2 linked regions of the Prochlorococcus marinus CUG1415 genome follow. The protein of the gene in region 1 interacts with the protein of each later gene in a pairwise test. Links are inferred from orthologs where the notes say so. Each region holds a gene or a part of one and is shown in the gene's direction. Other genes may lie near its edges. The genes, in order: ftsZ and HA143_RS09220.

Region 1 (16,753 bases):
TCTAAGTTTTTGACTTCTCTAAATTTGTCTATAAATTTAAAACTATTTGATGTCATTAATAAAATTTTTATTGTTTTGTATATAAATTAGCCGATTAGCAATATAACTCGCCTTTTATAAACACTTTTCTCTTTAAGGTACTCGAAAAAACATCTGCCCATCTTTGTGCATCTAAAATTACAAAGTCGGCAGGGCAACCCTTTTTAATTAAACCATCCCATTTTAAGTTTAATAATCTGCTTGGAGCTAAAAAAACAGAAGATAGAGTCATTCTCTCCCACGGATTTAGTTGAAGCATAGGTATCGAGCAAGACAACATATAAAAAGGATCAAAATTACCAAATGGGTACCAGGGATCTTGAACGTTATCACTACCTAGAGATACATCCACGTGTGCTTTTTGTAATTGCTTTATTGGCGCAACTGGTCTTTTTAATGAGGTAGTTTTATTACTTCGATTAAGCAGCCAAAAATTTGTTAGAGGTAAAGCAATAACTTTAATATTTTTTTTAGCCATTTTTTCTCCTAAATTTAAAATCTCTCTATGACTTAGAGAAATAAGACTACTCAAATGACTACAAGTAATTGGAATACTATTAATCTTTAAATTTTCGATTGTCTCCAATAAAACTTTTATTCCTGCTCCAGGCTCAATGATCGATTCATCTATATGCAAATCTATTTCTAATTTATATTTACTCGCGAGAAGAAGCATCTTTGCGAGAAATCTGCTTGTATCTTTTTTATTGAAAGGGGGAACAATAACACCTCCTAAAATTCCTCCATAAGAGGAAAATATTTTTGCCAACTCTTCTCCATTAGAAGTATCCCAAAATTCCAATGGGGCTAGAGCAACGAATTGTAAAGTCAACTCAGATGAAAATTTTTTTTGTAATTTGAAAAGTTCAATCCAAATATTAATTGATTGACTTTTGTATGTATCAATATGACTTCTAATCGCTCTGTATCCATTTTTTATAGCAAGTTTTAATGATTTCTCAACTCTCTCAAGAACCTTATCTGTAGTTCTAGCTTTATGTTCTTCGAGGTTTATTGATAATGCTCCTCCATAGTTTGATTCCAGATTAGGAAAATCTGCCCATGTAAAAGATTTATCAAAATGTGAATGCGTCTCAACAAATCTTGGGAATAGAATATTTTTTGGTTTGTTATCTTTATTTTTTAAAGGCTTTAATTCTGAAACAAAACCATTCTCCCAAATGATAGAAACTGAACAAAATTCCTCCACATCAATATTGAGGTTATCAAAATCTTCTATTAAACAAAGGCTTCTGGGAATAAGAACCTCAGCGGTGCCGGAATTACTCAAATTTTTTAATTTTCTTCTATTTTAAATCATAAGAAAACTTTACTGAATAATAAAATAATTCAAATTTCGATAAATGATAAAAATAACTATGAAAAATTACCTTGAGTTGTTAAATTTATAAATGTGAGGCGGGCGTCGCCAAGTGGTTAAGGCAGCGGCTTGTGGCGCCGCTATTCGGGGGTTCGAATCCCCTCGCTCGCCCTCAAAAAAATTGCAGCAAAATTATTTAACTTGTAATTTTGAATTAAAGAATCATAAAAAATTCCTAGCAAAGTGCTAACAAAACCAGACGCAAAAAAATTTGAAAAGAATTCAACTACTGGCAGTTATTGGATAACTACATTTGGATGCCAAATGAACAAGGCTGATTCTGAGAGAATGGCTGGGACATTAGAGAAAATGGGATATACCAGAGCAGATAATGAATTAAATGCCGATTTGGTGTTATACAATACATGCACTATCAGAGATAATGCGGAGCAAAAAGTTTATAGCTTTCTAGGAAGACAAGCAAAAAGAAAGCACAAAACACCTAGCCTAAAACTTGTTGTTACAGGTTGCCTTGCTCAGCAGGAGGGGGAGTCCTTACTAAGAAGAGTCCCAGAACTCGATCTAGTAATGGGGCCTCAACACGTAAACAACCTTGAGAATCTTCTGGGGAAAGTTGATTTAGGAAATCAAGTGGCTGCCACAGAAGAAATCTTCATTTCTGAAGACATAACAAGTGCCAGAAGAGAAAGCTCTATTTGTGGCTGGGTTAATATCATTTATGGATGTAATGAAAGATGTTCATATTGTGTAGTTCCCTCTGTCAGAGGGAAAGAGCAATCAAGATATCCAAATGCGATAAAAAATGAGATACAAAAATTAGCTGATGATAATTTTAAAGAAATTACTCTTTTGGGTCAGAATATTGATGCTTATGGTAGAGATCTGCCAGGAACTACAAAAGAGGGTAGAAAAGAAAATACTTTAACAGATCTTTTATATTATATTCATGATGTTAATGGGATTAATCGAATAAGATTTGCTACTAGTCATCCAAGATATTTTTCAAAAAGATTGATTCAAGCTTGTTATGAACTTGATAAAGTCTGTGAACATTTCCATATTCCCTTCCAAAGTGGAAATGATGAAATCTTAAAACAAATGTCAAGAGGATATACTATCAAAAAGTATAAAAATATTATCGAGAATATAAGATCATTGATGCCAGATGCATCAATCACAGCTGACGCAATAGTTGCTTTCCCAGGAGAAACCGAACAACAATATCAAGATACATTAAAGCTAATATCAGATATTGGCTTTGATCAAGTAAATACAGCAGCATACTCTCCAAGGCCAAATACGCCTGCAGCAGTTTGGACTAATCAACTTCCTGAAGAATTAAAAAAAGCTAGATTGAATGAAATTAATGCTTTGGTCGAGAAAACTGCTAGGAGTAGAAATCAAAGATACATGAATAATATTGAAAGTGTTTTAATTGAGGGTTTAAATCCAAAAAATTCTTCACAAATCATGGGTAGAACTAGGACTAATAGATTAACTTTCGTAGAGATTCCCAAAAACATTAAATTTAATTTTGCATTGGGAGATGAGATAGATGTCAGAATAAATGAAGCAAGACCTTTTTCTTTAACAGGCGAACTTTGCTTATAACTTTTACTAAATGATCAGGAAACATAAAAAATGTGTAGGATTAATATTTGGTGGGGATTCTAATGAACATGAAGTATCGATATCCTCTGCAAAAACAGTTTTTCAAGCCTTTAATTCAAAAATAAACAAACAACGCTTTACTGTTAGAGCCTTTTATATAAATAAATATGGAGTTTGGTTTGATAGTGATCTCTCAGAGAAGATCCTAATTGATGAAATTGAAAACAATACAACAATAAAACAAGAAATTTTTAATCAAGAAAAAATTAACTTCCTAGAAGGAATTAATTTTCAAAATGTTGATGTTTGGTTCCCCCTTCTGCATGGATTTAATGGTGAAGACGGATCAATTCATGGCTTACTGAAATTTACTAAGAAACCTTTAGTCGGATGTGGAATTATAGGCTCTGCTCTAGGAATGGATAAAATAATGATGAAAACAATTTTCTCAGATCTTAAACTTCCACAAGTTAATTATCTAGTTTTTCAAAATAAAGATCTCAGTGATAAAGAAGTAAAAAATAAGTTGATTGATGAGATTTTAAAAAAATTTAATTTTCCTGTTTTTGTTAAACCATCTAACTCTGGATCATCTCTTGGTATTTCTAAAGTCACAAATGAATGTGAAATATTTGAAGCATTAGAAAAGGCTAGGATAATAGATCAAAGAATTTTAATAGAGGAAGGTTTAGAGGTAAGAGAGATTGAATGCGGAATAATTGGAAATGCAAAACTCTTAACCTCTGAGATAGGCGAAGTAAATTACGAAAGTGATTGGTATGATTACGATTCAAAATACAACTTAAATAATCAGATAACTATCCCAGCTGAAATAGATTCTAAAATCACCAAAGAAATTAAAAAAATTGCAGTTCGAAGTTGTAGAGCACTTAATATTTTTGGTTTTGCAAGAATAGATTTCTTTTTAGAAAAATCGTCTAATAAAATCTTGTTAAATGAAATAAATACAATTCCTGGTTTCACAAAAAAAAGTATGTTTCCAATGCTTTGGAAAGCTTCAGGTTTAAATATTGAAGAACTTGTGGCTAAACTAGTAGATATATCTCTAGATTTATAATTCAAATCAAATGTTGCATGGACTTCTTTGGTTGCCATTACTATTTATCTTCGTTTTATTAACTGCTCTGGGATGGTTAGAAAGAAGAAGGCAAAATCTTTTTAGGAGCTGGGCGAATGGTTCTGAACTTTGTAAGTTAGATAGTTCAGGTGCAGCGTCCTTAAAAGATGGGGAATTAAGATGGAGCGCATTTGAAGCTGGTACATTTGAAGAAAAAGATAGTTTCATAATCAAGAAACTAGAATTAGTTGAATTAATGGCCCTAACTTCAGGAGAAGCTCCTCTAACAAATGAATCTCAAGGAAAGTGCAGGTTGAGATTAGTAGGTGATGGGAAAGAGATGGATGTACCATTTTCAGATGCAGAACAGGCGAGAAAATGGATGGACCAATTAATGGAAAAGGCTCGATGTGATTTGTGAAAAACCAAAAAGAAATTCACCCTAGAAGCTTTTTATTTCTAATTTTATTTCTATTTTCGACAAGCTTAATAAGTTTAAAAACCCTAAAAAAGGTTAATATTCAGGACATTAGAATTTCTGGGAGTGAATTATTCTCGAAGAGTGACCTGGTAAAAAATTCATCTTTAAAATTTCCAATCCGATTAATTTTTATTAAAACTAATTTTTTAGAAAAAGAGTTAAAACAAAATTTATCGCTAAAGAATGTTTCAGTGCGTAGAGAAATATTGCCTTTTGGTTTGAAAGTTCATATGAAAACAAGAATTCCAATAGCATACGGAGAAAGAATATTTAATGACGAAAAAATCTCAGGTTTTATTGATAAAGATGGAATTTTTATCAACAAACAAAATGCAGAAGATATATATTTGAGCAAATTAACTATACAAGTTTTTGGTTGGAAAGAAAAATTCAAAAAAATATTATCTGAAATTTTAATTGCCCAAGAGAATTATGAATTTGATATAGTTAAAATAACTTTTTCAACCAATGGGTTTCTAACAGTTGAGGAAAAGGATTTAAAAACAATATTCTTAGGATTCAACCCAAATTTAATCACCTATCAATTACAAATAATAAATAACCTAAAAAATGAATTTAAGAAAAATAATTTTTCTACGAAAATAGATAATATTGATCTTACTAATCCAAATAAACCAAAAATAAAAGTGTTCAAACCCTAATATTTGAAAATTGATATTAAATATTTTTTTTTAATTATTGTAGTGTTGATGTGGGTTTAGCATTTAAAACAAAATATTTAATAATTAAATATTTTAAGGATTTTCCTCAACAAACTCCTACAGATGAGCTTAGTAAGTTCATAATGCACCCAATACTAGTATTAGATCCCTATTTAAGAGATGAGCTTCGGTAACAATCCAAACTTTGATCAATCGAGAGAAATTCTTCCAAGCCAAAACGCCAAAATAGAAGTTATTGGTGTGGGCGGAGGTGGAAGTAACGCTGTAAACAGGATGATTGATAGTGATCTTGAAGGCGTGTCATTCAGAGTTCTTAATACTGATGCGCAAGCCTTACTGCAGTCCTCTGCTGAGCGAAGGGTCCAGTTAGGTCAGAATTTAACAAGAGGGCTTGGAGCGGGAGGAAATCCAAGTATAGGTCAAAAGGCTGCAGAAGAATCTAGAGATGAGCTTCAACAATCACTAGAGGGATCCGACTTGGTTTTCATAGCAGCAGGAATGGGTGGAGGTACTGGCACAGGAGCAGCTCCAGTTGTTGCTGAAGTAGCAAAGCAAAGCGGTGCATTAACAATTGGAATAGTAACTAAACCTTTTTCTTTCGAAGGGAAAAGGAGAATGCGTCAAGCAGAAGAAGGAATTGCAAGGTTAGCAGAAAATGTTGATACTCTTATTGTCATACCAAATGATCGGTTAAAAGAAGTTTCATCTGGTGCCTCTATTCAAGAGGCGTTTAGGAATGCAGATGATGTTTTAAGAATGGGGGTTCAAGGGATAAGTGAAGTAATTACACGCCCAGGCGAGGTAAATCTTGACTTTGCGGATGTGAGATCAGTCATGACTGAAGCCGGTACAGCTCTTCTTGGTGTGGGTATTGGATCTGGTCGATCTAGAGCGATAGAAGCTGCTCAAGCGGCCATCAATAGTCCATTACTAGAAGCAGGAAGAATTGATGGGGCAAAAGGTTGCCTTGTAAATATTACTGGAGGGAGAGATTTGACTCTTGACGATGTCAACTCAGTTGGAGAAGTTATTAGTGATGTCGTAGATCAGGATGCGAATATAATAGTTGGTCAAGCAGTAAACGAAGATATGGAAGGAGAGATACAAGTTACCGTCATTGCAACTGGTTTTGATACAAACCAACCATTGAAGCAACAAAGAATTAGAAACAGATTATCTAATCAATCTTTTTATAATGATTCCAATAATAAAGACTTAGGAGCAAATATTCCAGAATTTTTGAAGTTAATGCAGAATAAGAAAGATATAGACTAACTATTAGTTAAAATAGAGTGACTCGGTTATCTCGCCTGCCTCAAGCATCCCTTGTGGCTGCTACCTTCCGGTCCTGACCAGGTTTAGGCGTTAAAACCGCGAAAGGCCGAGTCATAACAATAATAGCAATTCTTGATTAAAAAAGATACATAAATTTCTTATGTTACCTTCAGACCTCGTTAAGTATAAAGAAAAATCTCAAAAAATTATTGCACTAACTGCATGGGACTCAATATCAGGATCCATTGCAGAACAAGCTAATCCTGATCTCGTGCTAGTAGGAGATTCCTTAGCAATGGTCTGTTTAGGATACAAATCTACATTGCCATTAACTTTAGAAAACATAATTTATCACACTAATGCTGTTTCGAGAGGGTTTAAAAAGAAAATCGAAGATCAACCTTTGGTCGTTTCCGACATGCCTTTTCTGACTTACCAATGTGGAGAGGATAAAGCTGTGGAGTATGCAGGGAAAATTATTCAAAGCACTTATGCAAAAGCTGTAAAGGTAGAAGGGGCTGAACCAGAAATACAAACAGTTATTTCTAGATTAATAAGAATGGGAATCCCTGTTATGGGTCATATAGGCCTTACGCCACAAAGCTATTTAAATCTAGGTTTAAAGAAACAAGGAGAAAGCTTAGAAAGCCAAGAAAAAATCAAGAAAGAAGCTTCAATTCTTGAAAAATTAGGATGTTTTTCAATAGTTCTTGAACATATTCCTGAATTGCTAGCTAAAGAAATACAAAATAACTTAAACATTCCCATAATAGGCATCGGTGCAGGTAATTATTGTGATGGACAAGTAAGAGTTACTGCAGATTTGTTAGGCCTTAATGATGATCAACCACCATTTTGCCAACCGATTATTCAAGGAAAGAAATTATTTGAGGATAAATTAAAAGAATGGGTAGACTCTGAAAGACTTAACTAATCACCTACATTTTGTGGCAAGTAGCAATTAGCCGAAAAGCTAGTATTAGCAAAAGTTTTTAAGTAGGAAGAAACAAAAAAAGCTTATTAAATTCATTCTCAAATTAAAACTTATAAAAAACCCTTTTACCAGGTATTTCCATCTTCACATCCTTCTTTAGTTGAATCGCCACAAGTTTTAATAACTTCGCCAGTCTTTGGATTTAAATCTACTTCAAACCAAGTATCTCTACCATCTAAAGGTAGAGCTTTAGCTTTGAAACAACTATATTGATCTATTGCTTGAATTTCGTATCCTATAAATTCATTTTCATCTAAAAAGGTCTCAATACTATTCCAAGTTAAGTCTGCTTTGTTTTTAGTCTTTCTATCCACACATTCTCTAGTAACAGTGAGTAAACCATTTTTTACTGAAGAAGCTCTTGCCATTGACTGAACTTTCGGAAAGTTAGGAATTGCAACAAGGGAAAGTACAACAAAGCACAAGATAAATGGACTCAAGGCATACAAGATAATTAATAAACATCCATCGATTAAATAATCGTTTGATTTATTTTTTGGATGATTATTATTTTCAATCATTGCTTCTTATAAAAAAGAGGATTGCTATACCATCTAATTTAGATCAACTATCAAATTATTTCTTTGAAGAGATTTGCTTTACCTTTTGTTAAAGAAGTTTCTGAAGGGATTTTTTTATCATCTAAGATCAGAGCAAAGCAAGTGATACCAATGGTCTTAGCTATGACAAAAAGGATATGATTAATCTTAATTAATCTCATCCCACCACTTAAACATGGAAATAAGAATTTGATTGCTTAGCTCCATTCCTTTAGGCTCAGATAAAAAGAATCTATTACCCTTTCTAACTAATAATCCACGTTCAAAAAATATTTCCCATGCTTGAAGCAATTTACTAAAGTTACTTTGAAATTTTTTGTTTTCCCAGTTTTGTTCTTTAAACACCTCATAGATATCTAAACCCTCTCTAAGTCTCAATCCCAACATTATTTTCTCATCAAGTTCTTTATAGACAAAATCCTTATTAATTAGGGATGAATCTAAATTAAGTTCGTATTGTCTAATTACCCAATCTTTATATTCTTTACTAACTCTTGGTCTAGTTAACTTTTCCCCCCAAGGTGAACTAGTGGAACCTTGACCAAAACTCCACCAGCCTGAACCACTCCAATAAACTCTATTATGTCTCGATTGATGCCGCGGGAGGCAATAGTTTGAGATTTCATATCTTGAATACCCTGAGTTTTTTAAAATTAAATGAGTTGATTCACTATTTCTAAAAGCTTCTTCATCACTTGGAAGTTTTAATTTTCCTAAATTAAGTAATTTTTTAAAAACAGTACCATTTTCAATATTTAAATCATAAATAGATATATGTGGGGGTGAAAATGTCATGGTTTTTTTTAAGTCATCTTGCCATTCTTTATATCCACTAAGTGGCAAGTTTTGAATTAAATCTAAGCTCCAGCTTTTTATTGACCCAGAATCATATTCTCTTTTCAACCATAAACAAGATTTTTCAGCATCTTCTCTCAAATGTCGCCTTCCCGACTTTTGAAGTATCTGATTATTAAAACTTTGTACTCCAAGACTAAATCTATTTATCCCAGCATTTATGAATCCATAAAGATCATCTTGACTAAAACTAGCTGGGTCAACCTCCATAGTAATTTCAGCACCATAGTCAATTCCATAATGTTCTTTAAAAATATCAATTAATTCTTTTATTTGTTTAGGATCCAAAATTGATGGTGTGCCACCTCCTACATAAATTGTCGAAAGAGGTGATTTATGCTTGATTGACAATATTTCTTTGTATAAAAAGTGCAAATATTCTTTAACAGTTTTGCTTCCATAACCTTGTACAGTTTCAACTTTGTTTCCTATTGGAATAACAGCAAAATCACAATAAAAACACCTTCTATGGCAAAAAGGGATGTGTATATAAGCGCTTCTTGGATACTTATTCATAATTTAAATAGATTTTTAAGCTCCAAAAAGATATTAAGGATCGAAAAAAATAAAATCCTTATTTACTCAATTAATAAATCCTAGTAGATTATAGATATGACAGATATCTTAGTATTAATTTTATTTGTATTGTCTGGGGCTGCTTCAGGATGGCTTGGAGTTGATTTATTGCCAGTAGACATACTTAAACAGGTGTCTAATGTTGAAGGTTTTAGAATTATTTTAGCAATAATAGGTTTTTTTATAGGATTAGCAGCTGGTTTTATATTCCTTCAACTTAGAAAAACGTTTCTTGATCAAATAAGGACAATGCCTACGGATTTATTAATTAGTAGGTCAGTTGGATTAATTTTAGGATTACTTGTTGCGAATCTCCTTCTTGCCCCAATACTATTAATCCCATTCCCGAGAGAAGTCTTTTTTGCAAAACCTTTGGCAGCCATATTAAGCAATGGTTTCTTTGGTGTGCTTGGTTATAAGTTGGCGGATACCCATGGAAGGACATTATTAAGATTATTCAATCCAAATAATACTGATGCATATCTAGTTAATGAAGGAATACTCCCTGCGGCAAGTCCAAAAATTCTAGATACTAGTGTAATTATTGATGGCAGAATAAATGGCCTATTAAGTTGCGGCTTGCTGGAAGGACAATTAATTGTTGCTCAAAGTGTCATGGATGAACTACAAACCTTAGCTGACTCAAGCAGCAATGAAAAAAGGTCTAAGGGCAGAAGAGGTCTAAAATTGCTAAAAGAATTAAGAGAGTTATACGGAAGAAGACTTGTAATCAACCCTACACAGTATGAAGGTAAGGGGGTAGATGAAAAACTCCTGAAAATTACTGAGGATATGACAGGAACTTTAATTACCGCTGATTATAATCTTTCTCAGATTGCTGAAGTTAAAGAATTAAAAGTTATGAATTTGAGTGATCTAGTTATTGCTTTAAGGCCAGAAGTACAACCAGGAGAATCACTTAATATAAAAATTGTTAGGGAGGGTAAAGAAAAAATGCAAGGTATAGGATATTTAGATGATGGAACAATGGTTGTTATTGATGAAGCGAAGGATTTTGTCGGAAGCAGATTAGATATTGTCATAACAGGCGCACTACAAACCCCCACAGGAAGAATGGTCTTTGGAAAACTGATAAATAATCCTGAGTCAAACAAATCTTTTAAATCACCAGCGACACAGGGCTAAATCTAGCTAGAATCAAATCAATCTTATTTTTGTGATACAAATGACTGTATCTGCTCCTTATTACGGCGAGAACACCGTTATGAGGACTCCGCCCCCAGATCTGCCCTCTCTTTTACTAAAAGAGAGAATTGTCTACCTCGGTTTACCATTATTTTCAGATGATGATGCGAAGAGACAATTAGGAATGGATGTTACTGAGCTAATAATTGCTCAACTTCTTTACCTTGAGTTTGAGGATCCAGAAAAACCTATCTATTTCTATATCAATTCAACCGGAACAAGTTGGTACACTGGTGACGCTGTTGGTTTCGAAACAGAAGCTTTCGCTATCTGCGATACCATAAGCTACATTAAACCTCCAGTACATACAATCTGTATCGGTCAAGCAATGGGGACTGCTGCAGTGATCCTTTCATCTGGAACCAAGGGTCAAAGAGCAGCTCTTCCGCACGCCTCTATTGTTTTACATCAACCTATAAGCGGAGCAAGAGGTCAAGCAACCGATATACAAATAAGAGCTGAGGAAGTTTTGAAAAATAAAAAATCAATGCTGGAGATTCTCTCTCGTAATACTGGGAAGACTATAGAAGAACTCTCTAAAGACTCCGACAGGATGAGTTATCTCAATCCTCAAGAAGCCCTAGATTATGGAGTGATCGATAGAATACTCACAAGTCAAAAAGATTTACCAAATAAAATTTAACTCTCACAAACAATTACTTTAAAATCATGCCAATAGGAACTCCAAGCGTGCCTTACAGACTTCCCGGAAGTCAATACGAAAGATGGGTTGACATATATACAAGACTAGGAGTTGAAAGAATTCTTTTTCTTGGACAAGAAGTTAATGATGGTATTGCTAATAGCCTTGTTGCACAAATGCTATATCTTGATTCTGATGATAATTCCAAACCTATCTATCTATATATAAATAGCCCAGGAGGATCAGTTACTGCTGGCTTGGCAATATATGACACTATCAAATACGTAAAAAGTGATGTAGTAACAATATGCGTAGGCCTAGCAGCCTCCATGGGTGCCTTCCTATTGGCCGCCGGTACTAAAGGTAAAAGAGTAGCTTTACCTCATAGCAGAATCATGATTCATCAACCCCTAGGAGGCACATCTCAACGCCAAGCAAGTGATATTGAAATAGAGGCCAAGGAAATTTTAAGAATTAAAGATATGTTAAACATGTCTATGGCAGATATGACAGGTCAATCATTTGAAAAAATTGAAAAGGATACAGATAGAGATTATTTTCTAAGTGCAGAAGAGGCAAAAAACTATGGCCTAATTGATAGAGTGATCACACATCCAAGCGAAGCAAATCAATCTTAAATTTTCTAAATTAATATTTAAACTTTCATTTTTAAATTAATAATTTATTGGTTTATTTACACGTTTAATGTCTAAAATATTAATTATTAAATGCAAAGAAGCTACAACTAATGACGCAACTCTTTTACGACACAGATGCAGATCTAAGTCTTTTAAATAATAAAACAATAGCGATAATAGGATATGGTTCACAAGGTCACGCACATGCCCTAAACCTTAAAGACAGCGGTATGGATGTAATTGTAGGATTATACAAAGGAAGTAAGTCTGAAAGTAAAGCTATTAGCGATGGTCTACAAGTGTTTAGTGTTTCTGAAGCTTGCGAAAAAGCAGACTGGATAATGATTCTCCTCCCAGATGAGTTTCAGAAAGATGTATATCTTAAAGAAATAGAGCCAAGCCTAAAAGAAGGAAAGATATTAAGTTTTGCTCATGGGTTTAATATAAGATTCGGACTTATCAAACCTCCTAGTTTTGTAGATGTTGTAATGATTGCCCCAAAAGGACCTGGACACACTGTTCGTTGGGAATATCAGAATGGTCAAGGAGTTCCTGCATTATTCGCAGTAGAGCAGGATTCTTCTGGAAGTGCAAGATCGTTGGCGATGGCTTATGCTAAAGGGATTGGCGGAACGAGAGCTGGGATACTTGAAACAAATTTCAAAGAAGAAACAGAAACTGATTTATTTGGTGAACAAGCGGTTTTGTGCGGAGGCTTATCAGAACTCGTCAAATCAGGCTTCGAAACTCTAGTAGAGGCAGGATATCAACCAGAACTTGCTTACTTCGAATGCTTACACGAAGTTAAACTAATTGTTGATCTAATGGTGAAGGGGGGCTTATCTCAAATGAGAGATTCCATTTCAAATACCGCAGAATATGGAGACTATGTAAGTGGCAAAAGACTTATCAATAGTGATACAAAGAAAGAAATGCAGAAAATTCTAAAAGATATTCAAGATGGAACTTTCGCTAAGAATTTTGTAGAAGAATGCGATAACAATAAGCCCTTAATGACACAATTAAGAGAAGAAAATTCAAAACATGAAATTGAAAAAGTAGGTAAAGGTCTGCGTTCGATGTTCAGTTGGCTGAAATAAATTTATTTTTAATATTTCTTGGATCGATTCTTTTTGATTTATTGATCGGAGATCCAAGATTTTTTATCCACCCTGTTCAAATAATTGGCTTTTACATAAAGAAAATATCGGATTACCTCATAAATAATTTTGGAGAAAATAAAAAGATATTATTTTGGGGCGGTTTCATTGTAGCTATATCGACTATTGTAATGAGCTTTAGTCTAGGGAAATTGATAGAACTAAGTTATATGCAATTAAGAAATAATTTTTTTAGTGGATTGTTAATTTTTATAGGCCTTTCAAGTTGTATCGCGACTAAAGGACTGATTTCAAGTGTGAAAGAGATTGCAGAGCTAATAGAAAACAAAGAAATTAATGGCCAAAATGAAAGAATAATCAAAGATAAAGTGCAAAGAATAGTAAGTAGGGATGTAAGGTCATCATCTTTAGAACATCTGTTGAGGTCTAGTACCGAGAGTCTTACCGAAAACTCTGTTGATGGAATATTTGGGCCACTATTTTGGATGTTTATTGGAATTGTTTTAATGAAATTTTCAATTTTTCTACCAGGGCCTTTGTCACTTGGTTTGTCTTATAAAGCCATAAGTACTTTAGATTCAATGATAGGTTACAAATATGGTTACTTTAGATATTTAGGTTTTTTCAGTGCAAAAATCGAAGATATGTTTACTTTTATTCCTTCAAGATTAGTTTTAATAACATTACCTTTAGTAAGTTCCAAAATTAATGAGTATGTATTAATCATAAAAGAAAGTTATCTTGACGGTAAAAAGTATGATTCCCCTAATTCTGGGATTTCAGAAGCTATATTTGCTTACATTTCAGGAATTAAATTGGGAGGAAAAAGTAAATATAAAAATGAAATTATTGAAAAGCCAATAATTAATGCAAATGGAGATATTTGCACTGGAGAGAAAATTAACTTAATTTGTCAATTAATTTTGAGATTACAATTTTTATGGATAATAATTTTTATTTTAATTTCAAGTTTAATTTAATAATAAATTAGTTTTAAAATTATTAATATATAACAAAAAGAATCTATGCAAGAAGAAAACTATCCAATAGAAAATCAAAATGATGATTTTACTAATGAATCACTAACTGACAATGCATACTCAAAATGGGTAGATAATCAGGGGGATGAAGTAAAGAATGTTTTTGGATTTAATAGCAGCGCTGAGCTTGTGAATGGTAGAGCAGCAATGATTGGATTCTTAATGCTGATATTAACTGAGTTGGTTTTCAACGGAAGACCTGTAACCTCTTCAATCTTTGGTATTAATTAAAAATGGAAGCAAAAAAATCTAATCCAATAAAAGTATTCTTATACATATCTTTATGGGTAATAATATGGGGAACATTAGGTTCTTTCATAGATTATCCTCTTTATAAAAATAAAATTTACTTAGAAGGAAGCATATATCAGTATCTTACCTTCACAATTACAGCCATAATTTCCATAATATGTGCAAAGTTTTTTTATAAAAAATTTGAATTATAAAAATTTGTACCTAAATTTCTTAATAATTTTAGCTGGTTCTTTGTTGTCATTTGACTCGTAAAGTATCCACTGATGTGTTTCAGTATCATGATCACACTCATAATTACCAGAAAAGTTATCGTAACTTGAGAGATCTGAATGACAATACTGATCTGCCTCAAAAGCAGAGTCAATACCTGTTAAATAATATATAAATAATAAAGCAAGTGCTAACAAAAAAAATATTTGAAAAACTAAATTAACGACCTTCATAAAATTTTCTAAAATTTAAATATATCATCTAAAAAAAATATTCGATCTAAAAATATAGTTAACGTCCAATATTTAAAACAAAGTCATGGAATTTTTGATTATTTAGATACAAGATAACTAAGAGTAATAAAATTCCATTCAAGCCAAGTACTATTGATGCAAGAATATTTTGTTGTTTTTTACTTGGCAAAGTATAAGTAATTTTCTTGTCTTTTAGAATAGAAGCTAATCCTTTTTTTTCATTTTTTGAATCTTGTTTTTGATCTTCATTCTTAACTTCTTTATCAGAGAAACCTTTTACCATACCAACTTAAATAACAAATTTATAATATTCCAAAAAAAGAAATTATTTTAATAATTAACAATTTTTAATCACATATGGGATCATAAATGACATTTTTTCATTGTAGGATTCTTTTAAAAAATAAGCTTCAATAAGTTCCGACTGCAACCCCAATAAACTAGATTGACATTTGAATCTATTTTGATCAAATTCTACTAATTGCAGTTTTTCTATTTGAGAAACTAATTCTCTACATATTTGTTTTTGAGAATCTTTAATACATTCACTGGATTGTTTTAAAATCTTGGACTTTGTTGGTATTGTTTCTGCCATAAGGCAATTAGATAATAATAAAAATTTCAAGAGTAAAATAGTTAAAATTTTCATCACTTCTTAAGATATAAAACTTGGAATAATTTTTTAAAAATTTCAGGAGTAAATATAATAATATTTTATTGCCATTCATAAAAAAAGATGCTCTCCAAGAGCATCTTAGTTTTAAAGGAAGAATTAGATTAAAAAAGATTACCCTTGAACTCTATCCTTAAAAAGTTTACCCGCTGAGAATGTAGGAACTCTTTTAGCAGGTATTGCTATTTTTTCGCCTGTCTTAGGGTTTAATCCCTGTCTCGCAGAACGATCTCTTGGCTCGAAAGAACCAAATCCTAGTATGGAGACTTTTTTGCCTTCCACTACTGAATCAACAATAGTTTCAATAGCTGCATCAACAACTAAAGAAACATCCGTTTTTGTGAGCTCGGTACGAGCAGCAACAAGATTTACTAAATCAGCTTTGTTCATTGAATTTTTTGTAAAGCAGAGATTTAAAAAGACAAGAGTTTTAATCAAGTCTAAAAACCTCGATCTTGCACATCATATGGAGCAAATACGAATACGGCAACCGAAAATCACGGCGGCGCAAAGCTTTATACAAATCTTAAAGACATTTTTAGCTATATTATTTAATTTAATAGCCGAACATTTTTCTTATATAAAAATAAACTCTGTATCTGGGAATCACTTAAAACCATTGATAATACTGGATTTAGCCTTAAAAAGGCTTACTTCATTGATCAAGGGGGGAAATGCCCAAAGTTGATGAAATTAAAAATTTGAACTATTTATTATATTTTATGAATTTCAAGATATATTTCCTTCTCATCACATGAAACAGCATAATTTGTATTTTGAAATCAAGAAAATCTAGTTTTCTCATGCTTAAACTTTCTCTCAAAAACGTTTATTCACAGAGCAGATGGATGGATAAATTACAATAAGTTTAGATAATAAAGATTCTCCAAGGTTGCATGATGTTGATTAGTGAAACCTTAAATTTGTTTTTTTTTTAATTTTGCATCTATTATTCAAATATCAGTAATTTGAATAAATTATCTCAATATTTAACTACTCAATGATAAAGAGACAGTGACTTATATCAATAAAGGTAACCCATTTCCTTTAGGAAGTTCTCTAACTTCAGAAGGGGTTAATTTTTCCCTAATATCCACAAATGCAGAATATGTAGAAATCTTATTGTTTGAGAAAGAGGACTCTATTTCGCCAAAAAGTATATTGAAACTAGATCAGAATCATAATACAGGTCCTTACTGGCATGCGGAAATAAAAAATC
Region 2 (12,500 bases), 300 kb from region 1 along the record:
GTGTAAAAATTGTTTTTAGAGATGAGAGAACTGAATTGCCAGATGGTTCTTTTAAAGAAGAAATTTACTTATATGAAGGAGGCATTAAAGAATATGTTCAATACATGAATGCAGAAAAGGATTCTATTCATCCTGAGATAATTTATGTTGACTCACAAAAAGAAAATGTTTACGTGGAAGCAGCTTTGCAGTGGTGCTCAGATGTATATTCAGATAATATTTTAGGTTTTGCAAATAATATTAGAACTATTGATGGAGGTACACATATTGAAGGACTAAAGACAGTTTTAACAAGAACATTCAATAATCTTGCAAAAAAGAGAGGCAAAAGAAAAGACATTGAAAAAAATTTAGCTGGTGAAAATATTAGAGAAGGCTTGACTGTAGTTTTATCAGTTAAAGTTCCTGAGCCCGAATTTGAAGGACAAACAAAAACAAAATTAGGGAATACTGAAGTAAGAGGAATTGTTGATTCTCTTATCGGGGAAGCTCTTACAAAATATATGGAATTTAATCCTGGAATTTTAGATTTGATTCTTGAAAAAGCAATTCAATCATTTAATGCAGCGGAAGCTGCAAGAAGGGCCAGGGAATTAGTCCGAAGAAAAAGTGTTCTTGAAAGTTCTACTTTACCTGGTAAATTAGCAGATTGTAGCTCTAGAGATCCATCAGAATCAGAAATTTATATCGTTGAGGGAGATTCTGCAGGGGGTTCTGCAAAACAAGGAAGAGATAGAAAGTTCCAGGCCATTTTGCCTCTAAGGGGTAAAATTCTTAATATCGAAAAAACTGACGATACTAAAATCTATAAAAATACAGAAATTCAGTCATTAATAACGGCTTTAGGATTAGGTATAAAAGGAGAGGAGTTCAACGAAAGCTCTTTGAGATATCACAGGGTTGTAATTATGACGGATGCTGATGTTGATGGTGCTCATATAAGAACTTTATTATTGACATTTTTTTATAGATATCAAAGAGAACTTGTTGAAAAAGGTTTTATATACATTGCTTGTCCACCCCTTTATAAAGTTGAAAGAGGTAAGAATCATAAATACTGTTATAACGAGAATCAATTAAAGGATACAATTGCAGGTTTTGGAGAAAATGCAAATTATAATATTCAGAGATTTAAGGGATTAGGTGAGATGATGCCAAAACAATTGTGGGATACCACTATGAATCCTCAAACACGGATGATGAAAAGGGTTGAGATTGAAGATGCGCTCGAGGCTGACAGAATATTCAATATTTTAATGGGAGATAAAGTTGCACCAAGAAGAGAATTTATTGAAACGCATAGTAGCAACTTAGATATGTCAACTTTAGATATATGATTAATCATCTTCTTAAGAATCTTTGCTTAATTACATTTGCATTAATTGCTCCAATTACATTACCTGCTGGTGGAATTCAGAAAAATTTAAATCAAAATAAGTTTCCTATTAATACAAAAGAAATTATATTGATTTCCAATACTTCTCTTTATTCTTTTCCTGAAATTCAGGCTAAAGAATTATTAGTTCTTGATATAGGCACAACTGTATCAGTTTTACGTAATTGGAGAATCAGTGAAAGTGAACTTTGGGTTAGAGTTGAATTAGCTTCTAATCAGTTACTAGACGATCCTAATAAAATTAAAAAAGGCTGGATAAAAATGTAAGTTTGGATATTAACTCAATAATTATTGTTTTATTTGGGAGTTCTTTTGGATTGATACTAAGGATATTTATACAAAATAATTTAAAAATTAATTTAGGATTTAACATTCAAAATACTTCAATAGTAAATTTCATAGCATCGTTTTTTTTGGGAATTTTAGTGGCATTAAATTTTATTCATAACAAAATATTATTGTTATCTTATGCCGGTTTTTTAGGATCTTTTAGTACATTTTCTTCTTTTATATATCAACTATTTGTTTTGTTACAACAGGGTAAATTGATGCGTTTATTTTTTCACTATATTGAGGCAATAATACTTTCCTTTTGCTGCTTTTATTTAGGTTATTATTTGATGCAAATTTTTAAATGAAAATAAAACATTGTATTTATATTCTTTTGGCTTGTTATTTAGCTACTTCTTTAAGATTATTGATAAATAATGATTTCATTGTTTCAATAATTGGATCATTTTTTTTTGGTTTTGTGATTGCAAAAAGATTAAGTTACTTGAAGGAAGAAATTATGTTAAGTGGTTTTTTTTCTTGCTTTACATCCTTTAGCGGATTTATATTTTTTTTGTACAAGATTTTAGATCAAGAAAATTTTATAAAATTTATATTTTGGTTTAATTTTATTATTATATTAAATCTATTTACAATGTATTTAGGGTTCTTTATCAGTAGAAAAATTACTTAGATTTCATATAATGGTGTTGTTACTTTGATAAATGGTTTATATATTATGAACGAAAATAATCTTGAAACGGTTACATCCTTATCTTCAGATTTAAGTAGTCGAGGCAATATTACTATTCAACTTGAAGCATTACTCGTCGCAGGAAATTATGATGAGGCAAAGCTACTTTTAGAACCTTCCCAACCTGTTGATATTGCAGATGCTATTGGAAGCCTTCCATTCATACTGCAGGCATTAGCATTTCGATTGTTAAAAAAAAATGAGGCAATTGAGGTTTATGAATATTTAGATCCAGTAGTTCAGCAAACTTTATTAGACAGACTTCGTTCAGGAGAAGTTTTAGAAATCGTTGAGAAAATGTCTCCTGATGATAGAGTTCAACTTTTCGACGAATTACCTGCAAAAGTTGTACGAAAATTTTTGTCTGCTCTTAGTCCTGGTGAAAGAAAAGTAACAGCTGAATTACTTGGATATGAACCCGAAACTGCGGGAAGATTAATGACAACTGAATTCATAGACCTTAAAGAGATGCAGACAGCAGCTGAAGCTCTCTCTTTAGTTAGAAAAAGGGCTCCATTTACAGAAACTATTTACAGCTTATATGTTACTGATAAAGAGAGACATTTAACTGGGATTCTCTCTTTGAGAGACCTTGTAACTGCGGATCCATCTAAGCCGATTGGAGATGTAATGACAAAAGATGTAGTTAATATATCTACTAATACTAATCAAGAAGAGGTCGCAAGAGCAATACAAAGATACGATTTTTTAGCGCTCCCAGTTGTTGACAAAGAAAAAAGACTTGTTGGGATAGTAACGGTTGACGATTTAATTGATGTCATAGAGCAAGAAGCTACAAGAGATATTTATGCAGCCGGGGCAGTTCAGCCTGGAGATGAAGATGATTATTTTCAAAGTAGTTTGTTCACGATAGCTCGGCGAAGGATTTTGTGGTTGTTAATTTTGGTATTAGCAAATGGGTTAACGACAAAAGTGATAGCGATGAATGATCAAATATTAAAAGAAATAGTTTTATTAGCTGCATTTATTCCACTGCTTATAGGGACTGGGGGAAATGTTGGCGCTCAAAGTTCAACAGTTGTGATTAGAGGTTTAAGTACTCAAAAATTGAAGTCTCTTGGAGCAATAAAGGCAGTAGTTAAGGAGGCAATATCAGGCGCTATTTTAGGTGTTTTGATGATGCTAGTAGTTTTCCCCTTCGCTTGGTGGCAAGGAGAAGGTCCTTTAATAGCCTCTGCGGTAGGAATAAGTTTAATATGTATAACGACTTTAGCTGCTACAACAGGAGCCATCCTCCCCTTGTTGTTCGATAGAATGAGATTGGACCCAGCCTTAATGTCCTCTCCTTTTATAACAACTGTCACTGATATTGCAGGTGTATTTATTTATCTGAATACTGCAAAATGGCTATTAAGCTCTTCATTATTAATCTAATTTCACTAGGTATTTATTCTCATTTTTGTAAATTTGTGGATTTTTTTGTTTAACTTTACATTTCTTAATGGTATTGTTTACCAAACAACATTCAACTTTCATGTCTTCTGAAACATTAAGTGATAATAAATTAGCGACAATTGCAAGTTTAAAAGCTAGTTACGATGTCGACCTGGTTAGATCTTATTTGAGGGATATAGGTAGAGTTCCACTATTATCTCACGAGCAAGAAATTACTCTTGGTAGGCAGGTCCAAGAATATATGCAAGTTGAAAGAGCAGAATTGGAAATTATTGAATTAACAGGAGATAAGCCAAGTATTGAAGACTTATCAAACAAATTAAATTTATCGACTGCCATAATAAAAAAAAGATTGAGAGCTGGACAGAGGGCTAAGGAAAGAATGGTCGCAGCGAATTTAAGGTTGGTAGTTAGTGTTGCAAAAAAATATACTAAAAGAAATATGGAATTATTAGATTTAATCCAAGAGGGAACGATAGGACTTGTGAGGGGAGTAGAAAAATTTGATCCAGCTAGAGGCTATAAATTTTCAACATATGCATATTGGTGGATTAGACAAGGTATTACTAGAGCAATAGCTGAAAAAAGTAGGGCAATAAGGCTACCAATTCACATAACAGAAATGTTGAATAAGTTGAAAAAAGGTCAGAGAGAGTTAAGTCAAGAAATGTCTAGAACTCCAACAGTAAGTGAGCTCGCGAAATATGTAGAGCTTCCAGAAGCAGATGTAAAAGATTTGATGTGTAAAGCTGGACAGCCAGTTAGTCTTGAGACAAAGGTTGGTGATGGTGAGGACACTGTTTTATTAGATTTACTAGCAGGTGGTGAGGATCTGCCAGACGAACAAATAGAGATGGATTGTATGAGAGGCGATCTTCATTCTCTTTTGCATCAATTACCAGATTTGCAATGTAGAGTTTTAAGAATGAGATACGGGATGGATGGTGACGAGCCAATGTCTCTTACTGGTATAGGTAGGGTACTAGGAATAAGTAGGGACAGAGTACGAAACCTAGAGCGAGATGGATTAAGAGGTTTGAGAAGACTTAGTGATAATGTAGAAGCCTATTTTGTTTCCTGAAGAAATTCACATATTAATTTATTTGTTTCTTCAGGTTCTTCATCATGTGGGCAATGGCCTGCACCTTTAATAATATCTAATCTTTGAATATTCCTAAATTTTTTTTTCCACTCTTTTGCTTCACTTAAAGATTCCCAAGGATCTTTTTCTCCCCAAATCAATTGGATTGGACTATCAACCTTATCGAAAAGCTCTGTAGCAAGATAGTCATCAAACAAGTTAATAAAGCCACGAAATGCTTCTTTAGAGTTTTTCCTTTTAGAGGGTTTATATAATATTTCAATTAATTCTTCATCGATATTTTTTCCTGAGGGGTAAGCTTTTTTAAGTATTTTCTTTATAACTTGTCGATTCGCAGCTCTTGTAAAAAGTGTATTACTAATTATTCTCTGTCTGACTAATGTTTTTAATACGGGCCTTAGTAAATTCATTAAAATATCACTTTGTTTCAAGCGTTTATCATCCATAGTTCTTTGAGCACAATCAATCAAAATGAGACCTTTACAATCATCTTTAAGAATTTCAGCAGTTTTCAATGCAATAACACCACCAATTGAGTTGCCTACCAAGTAAACAGGAGATTTTATGACCTCTGAACAAAATGTTGATATTTGATTACTCCATAAGTCAAATGAATATTGAGTTGAGTTTTCTTTATAAGGTTCGAAATTTAATAAAGCACTAGGCTGACTGCTTTCTCCGAATCCTAGTAAATCAATTGCGTAGCAATTAAAAACTTTACCTAGAAAATCTTGATTATGTCTCCAATGTTTTTTTGATGCTCCAAATCCATGTACTAATAGAATATTTATATTATTTTTGCAAGTAGATTTTTTTGAAACAGACCATGAAATTTCCCAATTTTTCCATTTCCAAATTTCAGATTTATTAAAAGACACTATGAATAAGCTATTAATTAAACTTTAATTCAAAAAAAATTTATTTGTTTTTGATTAATTATTCTTAGGTAAGAAAAATGGTGTCATTTTATGAAAAAGACAAAGGTAGTGTGTATTGGAGAGGCATTAATAGACAGGATCAGGAATAAGTCAAATCAAGGATTTCAAGATTTTTTGGGAGGTGCACCAGCTAATGTTGCTTGTGCATTAAGAAAATTAAAAATAGATTCAATATTTATTGGGCGTTTAGGAAGTGATGATTTTGGAAAAAGATTTATTGAGCAATTTAATGCATTGGGTGTTAATTTAGATTTTTTGCAATTAGATAATGATTCAACTACTCGCGTGGTTAATGTAGATAGAGATCAATTTGGAGATCGTTTTTTTTCAGGATTTGAACCAAGCTCTCATTCATCCTTTGCTGACGAGTTTCTTAGTAAGAAATTAATTGAAAAAGAACTTCCAAATTTGGAGAAATTGTTTCTAGAAACTAAATATTTGGTTTCGGGAACCATCTTACTATCATCTCCAATTTCTGCAGAAACTATTTTTTTTATTTTAGAACAGGCCAATAAATTTGAAGTCAAAATAATTATTGATTTGAATTGGAGAGAAGTCTTTTGGGATTATTCAAGTTTCTCATCAGAAATTAGTAAAAAAGCTAGAGTTAATTTAATTAAAAAATTTTTAAATCATGCTCATGTTTTAAAACTTTCTAAGGAAGAAGCGACTATGTTTTTTGAGCATGAAAATCCTTTCCTAATATCTCAAGAAATGTCAAAAAGACCAGATGTAATAATAACTGATGGAAAACACCCTGTTGCATGGTATATCAATGGATTGCAAGGGTCCAATGAAATCCCTGATTCACAAATAATTGTCGACACTACTGGTGCAGGGGATGCCTTTCTCGCTGGCTTAATTTCACAATTAATTTCTTCTGGTTATCCTTCAAATAAATTAGAGATCGAAGATTGTGTTCAGTTTGCAAGTGTTTGTGGATTATTAACTTGTTATGGTGAAGGTGCAATCGAGCAACAGCCAGATTATGAAAATGTTAAGAAATTTTTAGGATCCTTTATTTTGTAGTTCCTTCCACTTTTTTTTGCGTAACTAATTTCTATTTTCCAGAAACTTTCAATAAGTGGTTCTATTAATTCTGGCCATTCAATAACCAAAATAGCGTCGTTTTCTACTGCTTCTTCTGCCTCAGCAAAAAACACTTCTTTTGCTGACGAAATATTTTCTAACCTGTATAAATCAAGATGAATTAGCGGAATTTTTCCAGAATTATAGTGATGAGATAAAGCAAAGGTAGGGCTTGTAATATCCTCAGAGATAGATAACCCTTTCGCAATGCCTTGCACAAATGAAGTTTTTCCAGCTCCAATTGGACCCTGTAATAAAACAATTGATTGGGGATTGAATTTTTGTGAGAGTTTTTTTCCTAAGTGTAAAGTCTCTTTTAAATTCTCTACAAACACAAAATTATACGAAAATCATTTATAGTTTAAGAGATAAAGTATTCATTAGATATGGTTATTGCTAATTCTAGTAAAACATCGGCTCCAAATTTTGTAGTGTCTGATATTTCATTATCAGATTTTGGGCGTAAAGAAATTAAAATCGCCGAAACTGAAATGCCAGGATTAATGGCACTTAGAGCAAATTATCAATCTGAAAAGCCACTGAAAGGTGCAAAAATAGCTGGAAGTCTTCACATGACAATTCAGACAGCAGTATTAATAGAAACTCTTGTTGATCTTGGTGCAAAAGTTAGGTGGGCTTCATGTAATATTTTTTCAACCCAAGATCATGCGGCAGCCGCTATTGCAGACCAAGGAATTTCAGTATATGCAAAAAAAGGTGAGACTCTTGATGAATACTGGCAGTATACCCACTATATTCTTGACTGGGGTTCAGATCTTCCAAATATGATTCTTGATGATGGAGGGGATGCAACTGGTCTGTTGATACTTGGTAGTAAGGCAGAAAAAGATTTTTCTGTTTTAGATAATCCTAGTAATGAAGAAGAAGTTGCTTTATTCAATTCTATTAAGTCTAAGTTGCAAACTGATAGTAGCTTCTACTCTAGAATTAAGAATAATATTATTGGTGTTACTGAAGAAACTACTACTGGAGTTGCAAGACTTTATCAACTGCAGAAACAAAATGCTTTACCTTTCCCTGCCATAAACGTTAATGATTCAGTAACTAAAAGCAAATTTGATAATTTATATGGCTGCCGAGAATCTTTAGTTGATAGCATTAAACGTGCAACTGATGTAATGATTGCAGGGAAGGTTGCTTTAGTAATGGGTTTTGGTGATGTAGGTAAAGGTTCAGCACAGTCATTAAGAGGACTTGGAGCAATTGTAAAAGTTGCTGAAGTGGATCCAATTTGTGCCCTGCAAGCGGCAATGGAAGGTTATAGCGTGGTTAGGTTAGACGATGTTGTTGAAGACATAGATATATTTGTTACAGCTACTGGTAACTATCAGGTAATAACCCACGATAATCTTGTCAAGATGAAGGATGAGGCTATAGTTTGCAATATTGGACATTTCGATAATGAAATTGATGTAGCTTCCTTGAAAAATTATCAATGGGAAAATATTAAGCCTCAGGTTGATCACATAACTTTACCGAGTGGAAACAAAATTATTCTTTTAGCAGAAGGTAGACTAGTCAACTTAGGTTGTGCTACTGGACATCCAAGTTTTGTTATGAGTAATTCTTTTACTAATCAAGTTTTAGCTCAAATTGAACTTTTTAATAAGTCAGAGCAATATGAGAAAGAAGTTTATGTTTTACCAAAACATTTAGATGAAATGGTAGCAAGATTACATTTAGATAAAATTGGTGCAAAATTAACAAAACTCACTAAAGAACAAGCTGATTACATTAATGTTGCTATTGAAGGACCTTATAAACCAGAACTGTATAGATATTAAATTTGAATTTAATTTTTGTAAATTTTCTTACTTCAATTCCTGACTACATAAGTTTGGCTGTTGAAAATAATTCAACAATTGCGTACCTTACTATATGTTTGGCTATGTTTTTAGAAAATATAATACCTCCAATTCCTTCGGAAATAATAATGCCATTGGGCGGTTTTTTCGTTTATCAACAAAAATTAAATTTTTTTATTTTAGTTTTTTGGGGTTTACTTGGAACGATTTTAGGATCTTTACCTTGGTATTATTTAGGTAGATTAGTAAACGAAAAAAGACTTTCAAATTTTCTAGATACAAAAGGAAAATATTTAGGAATTTCTTCGAATGACTTAATTAAAAGTAAAAATTGGTTTGAGAGATACGGTGTTTCTTTAGTTTTTTGGGGGCGATTAGTGCCAGGAATACGAACTTTAATTTCTGTTCCTGCTGGCATAGAACTTATGCCATTAAGAAAATTTTTGATTTGGACTACATTAGGAAGTTTAATATGGGTTGCATTACTTACTTATGCAGGTTATGTATTTGGTGAAAATTATCCAATAATTGAAACTTATTTAGATCAAATCAAATATATTGTGAAGCCAATTTTAATTGTAATTTTTTTATATTTTATTATCAAACTACTTATTAGATTTTTTAAAAAAAATAGAGCCTAAAAAGGAATTTCGCTTGAGTTACTGTTGTTAGAATATTGGTTATTTTCAGACTCTTTTCGTGAGCTTAGTAAGTTTAATCTATCTACTCTAACAACTGGTTTGTATCTATCTTCACCAGTATTTTTATCTTTCCAACTATCAATTTTAAAGCTTCCTGTAATTCCAACTAAAGATCCTTTTTTAACATAATCTGCTGCTATTTGTGCTTGTTTACCCCATATTTCTAAATTAAACCAGTCTGGCTCTTCATCTCTACTTCTTCTGTTCACTGCCAAAGTGAAATTCGCTACAATACTGCCAGATTCAAAATATCTCACATCTGGTTCTCTACCGGCTCTACCAACTAAGTTAATAGTGTTAATTTCCATAATTTTTTTATATTACTAATATTTTTTTTATACTACTCATATTTTTAGTTTTTGCTCATAGTATTGCGTGCTATTCATAACTAAATGAGAGAATTGTTAGAGCTCAACAAAAAATAGATATATTATTTATAAAAAAGATTTCTTATCGTGATTTTCAACAGATTTAAATTTTCTAGAGACATTGGTATAGATTTGGGAACGGCCAATACTCTGATACATGTATCAGGGAAGGGGGTTGTTTTACAAGAGCCTTCGGTGGTAGCTATGGATTTAGAAGAAGGTGTCCCATTGGCAGTTGGTCAAGAAGCTAAATTAATGCTTGGGAGAACGCCTGGCAATATAAGAGCTGTAAGACCACTAAGAGATGGGGTTATCGCAGATTTTGACGCGGCAGAGCAAATGATAAAAACATTTATTCAAAAATGTAACGAAGGTAAAGGTATATTAGCTCCAAGAATAGTTATTGGGATTCCAAGTGGAGTTACCAGTGTTGAGAGACGTGCAGTCAGAGAAGCTGGATTGGCTGGAGCTAGAGAAGTTCATTTAATTGATGAACCTGTGGCAGCAGCTATAGGAGCATCATTACCAGTAACTGAGCCAATTGGAACTATGATTGTTGATATTGGTGGGGGTACTACTGAGGTTGCTGTATTAAGTTTGGGCGGAACTGTATTAAGTGAATCTGTTCGAATAGCTGGTGATGAAATCAATGAAGCTATTGCAATGTATCTTAAAAAAGTTCACAATTTAGTTGTTGGAGAGAGAACTGCAGAAGATATTAAGATCAAAATTGGCTCTGCATTTCCAGATGATGAGTTTGATAAAACTTCTATCGAGGTAAGAGGTTTACATCTTTTATCTGGTCTACCAAGGTCAGTTACTTTGACATCAGGAGAAATTAGAGAAGCCATGGCTGATCCACTTAGTAAAATAGTTGAAGCTGTAAAAAGAACTTTAGAACGAACCCCCCCAGAACTTGCGGCAGACATTGTTGATAGGGGCATTATGCTTGCAGGAGGAGGAGCTTTAGTAAGAGGTATTAACGATTTGGTGAGTGATGAAACGGGAATTTTCACGCACATAGCAGAAAATCCACTGTTGTGTGTAGTTAATGGGTGTGGAGAGGTTTTAGATGATTTTAAACAACTTAAAAGAGTTGTTGATACTCCAGACTATATAAGGAACGCGATTAGAGATTAATATTATGTTTAATATCCGACGAATTTCTACTAGTCGTTGGTGGCATAAAAAGAAAAATTGGATATTGTTTGGAATTTTTTTATTTTTGGTTTTTGTAAGGATATCAAAAGGTTCTCTTTATAAGGATTTTTATTATTTTATTTCAAAGCCTTTTTGGCCTGGTCAATTTCAAAAGGAAGTTATTCTTGAGAGTATAGAACAAGAATCTTTAATTAAATTAAATCTTTTGAAAAAGGATAATACAAGATTGCGGGAAATTTTATATCTTCAAGAATCGTCTAATAATGATACTATTTCAGCTGCAGTTATTTCAAGAAAAACAGGTAGTTGGTGGAGACAAATAATATTAAATAAAGGTTCAAAAGATGGAGTGGTGATTGGGAGTACTGTTATTGGCCCAGGGGGATTATTAGGGAGAGTAAACAATACATCTTTATTGACTTCGTCGGTCATATTATTAACTTCTCCAGAAAGTAAAGTAGGTGTATGGGTAGATAGAAGTCAAGTGAACGGACTTTTGGTTGGTTTAGGAGATGATTATCCTAGCTTAATAATTTATTCAAAAGATGCTGATATAAAAGTTGGAGATTTTGTGTCATCTTCACCTGCTAGTACTTTATTACCTCCAAATATCCCTGTTGGTATTGTCCAATCTATAGATAAGCCATTTAGAGCAAAAAAAACGGCAAAAATATTACTTTTGGCAAAACCTCATGTAATAGATTGGGTGCAAATTTTACAAGTAAAAATTTAATGAAAAAATTCTTCAAAAAAAAATTATCTATAATTTTATTTATTTTTATCCCAATTATTTTTTTATGGCATCCAAATTGGCTTGGATTTTTAGGTATTCAGCCATATTGGCCTTTATTTTGGTTATTGCCTTGGTCAATGATTAATGGATCAATTAATGGATTAATATTTGGGTTGTTTTTAGGTTTAATTTTAGATTCTGTAACTCTGGATAGTGATTTTACTCAAATACCTGGTTTAATTTTGTGTGGAGTTTGGTTTGGGAGAATTAAAATACATGGTGATACTTTGGTGGGACATTTTAGGTATGGTTTAATTTGTTGTTTTGGAAGTTTTATATGTGGGACTTTGTATTTTTTACAGATTTTGTATAAAAATTTTTCAGATGTTGCTTTTTTAATGTTTATCCCTAGTGTTCAAAATATCTTGGCTGAAGTTTTTCTTACAGGTTTTTTTGCTCCCTTAATTTGCTCTCATCTTTTGAGAGTCTTTCAATCTTCTAGGGAGAAAAGTGTCATGATAAATTTCGCAAAGAAGTGAAAAGTGGTTGAAAAATTGTACATTCTTATAATTATTTAAAATTTTTGTAAATCTAAAGAATATCTCTTTGAGGGTTCTTAATGTTATATTTTTAATTGTTAGAATTAAAACTAAATGCAATAGATCTTTGCTTTGAAAGATCTAGAAATCTTATTTAACTATGTCAAAAGCAAGAATTTTAGTTGTTGATGATGAACCAGCAGTTTT

What was found.
Region 2: the proteins of ftsZ (region 1) and HA143_RS09220 interact in binary tests that used the Escherichia coli proteins (3 or more experiments, as listed by UniProt). The link is inferred for Prochlorococcus marinus CUG1415 from one-to-one orthologs.

What each region holds. Positions count from the first base shown.
Region 1 is NZ_JAAORL010000002.1:260,489-277,241, forward strand. What follows is about bases 4,671-7,451. They hold ftsZ (cell division protein FtsZ), read left to right. Parts: upstream 4,671-5,393; coding sequence 5,394-6,509; downstream 6,510-7,451. Other genes in these bases: HA143_RS07500 (cell division protein FtsQ/DivIB), read left to right, coding at 4,671-5,213; panB (3-methyl-2-oxobutanoate hydroxymethyltransferase), read left to right, coding at 6,670-7,443. In the rest of the region: HA143_RS07470 (FAD-binding oxidoreductase), read right to left, coding at 1-56; HA143_RS07475 (amidohydrolase family protein), read right to left, coding at 95-1,330; tRNA (N6-isopentenyl adenosine(37)-C2)-methylthiotransferase MiaB, read left to right, coding at 1,685-2,992; HA143_RS07490 (D-alanine--D-alanine ligase family protein), read left to right, coding at 3,003-4,070; HA143_RS07495 (hypothetical protein), read left to right, coding at 4,081-4,491; more of HA143_RS07500, read left to right, coding at 4,488-4,670; HA143_RS07520 (PepSY domain-containing protein), read right to left, coding at 7,569-8,024; radical SAM family heme chaperone HemW, read right to left, coding at 8,211-9,434; HA143_RS07530 (PIN/TRAM domain-containing protein), read left to right, coding at 9,531-10,640; HA143_RS07535 (ATP-dependent Clp protease proteolytic subunit), read left to right, coding at 10,681-11,343; HA143_RS07540 (ATP-dependent Clp protease proteolytic subunit), read left to right, coding at 11,370-11,981; ilvC (ketol-acid reductoisomerase), read left to right, coding at 12,092-13,081; adenosylcobinamide-phosphate synthase CbiB, read left to right, coding at 13,069-14,082; HA143_RS07555 (chlorophyll a/b-binding protein), read left to right, coding at 14,128-14,373; HA143_RS07560 (hypothetical protein), read right to left, coding at 14,583-14,840; HA143_RS07565 (hypothetical protein), read right to left, coding at 14,899-15,144; and 3 more genes. UniProt on the Escherichia coli protein: Essential cell division protein that forms a contractile ring structure (Z ring) at the future cell division site. The regulation of the ring assembly controls the timing and the location of cell division.
Region 2 is NZ_JAAORL010000002.1:560,039-572,538, reverse strand. Bases 9,025-11,973 are described here. They hold HA143_RS09220 (rod shape-determining protein), read left to right. Parts: upstream 9,025-9,947; coding sequence 9,948-11,000; downstream 11,001-11,973. Other genes in these bases: HA143_RS09210 (hypothetical protein), read left to right, coding at 11,754-11,973; mreC (rod shape-determining protein MreC), read left to right, coding at 11,005-11,754; HA143_RS09225 (single-stranded DNA-binding protein), read right to left, coding at 9,429-9,800; HA143_RS09230 (DedA family protein), read left to right, coding at 9,025-9,432. Also shown: gyrB (DNA topoisomerase (ATP-hydrolyzing) subunit B), read left to right, coding at 1-1,337; HA143_RS09270 (hypothetical protein), read left to right, coding at 1,334-1,663; HA143_RS09265 (fluoride efflux transporter FluC), read left to right, coding at 1,666-2,034; mgtE (magnesium transporter), read left to right, coding at 2,406-3,815; HA143_RS09255 (RpoD/SigA family RNA polymerase sigma factor), read left to right, coding at 3,916-4,917; HA143_RS09250 (alpha/beta fold hydrolase), read right to left, coding at 4,902-5,816; HA143_RS09245 (carbohydrate kinase family protein), read left to right, coding at 5,907-6,905; tRNA (adenosine(37)-N6)-threonylcarbamoyltransferase complex ATPase subunit type 1 TsaE, read right to left, coding at 6,863-7,300; ahcY (adenosylhomocysteinase), read left to right, coding at 7,352-8,770; more of HA143_RS09230, read left to right, coding at 8,773-9,024; more of HA143_RS09210, read left to right, coding at 11,974-12,293; response regulator transcription factor RpaB, read left to right, coding at 12,454-12,500. UniProt on the Escherichia coli protein: Forms membrane-associated dynamic filaments that are essential for cell shape determination. Acts by regulating cell wall synthesis and cell elongation, and thus cell shape.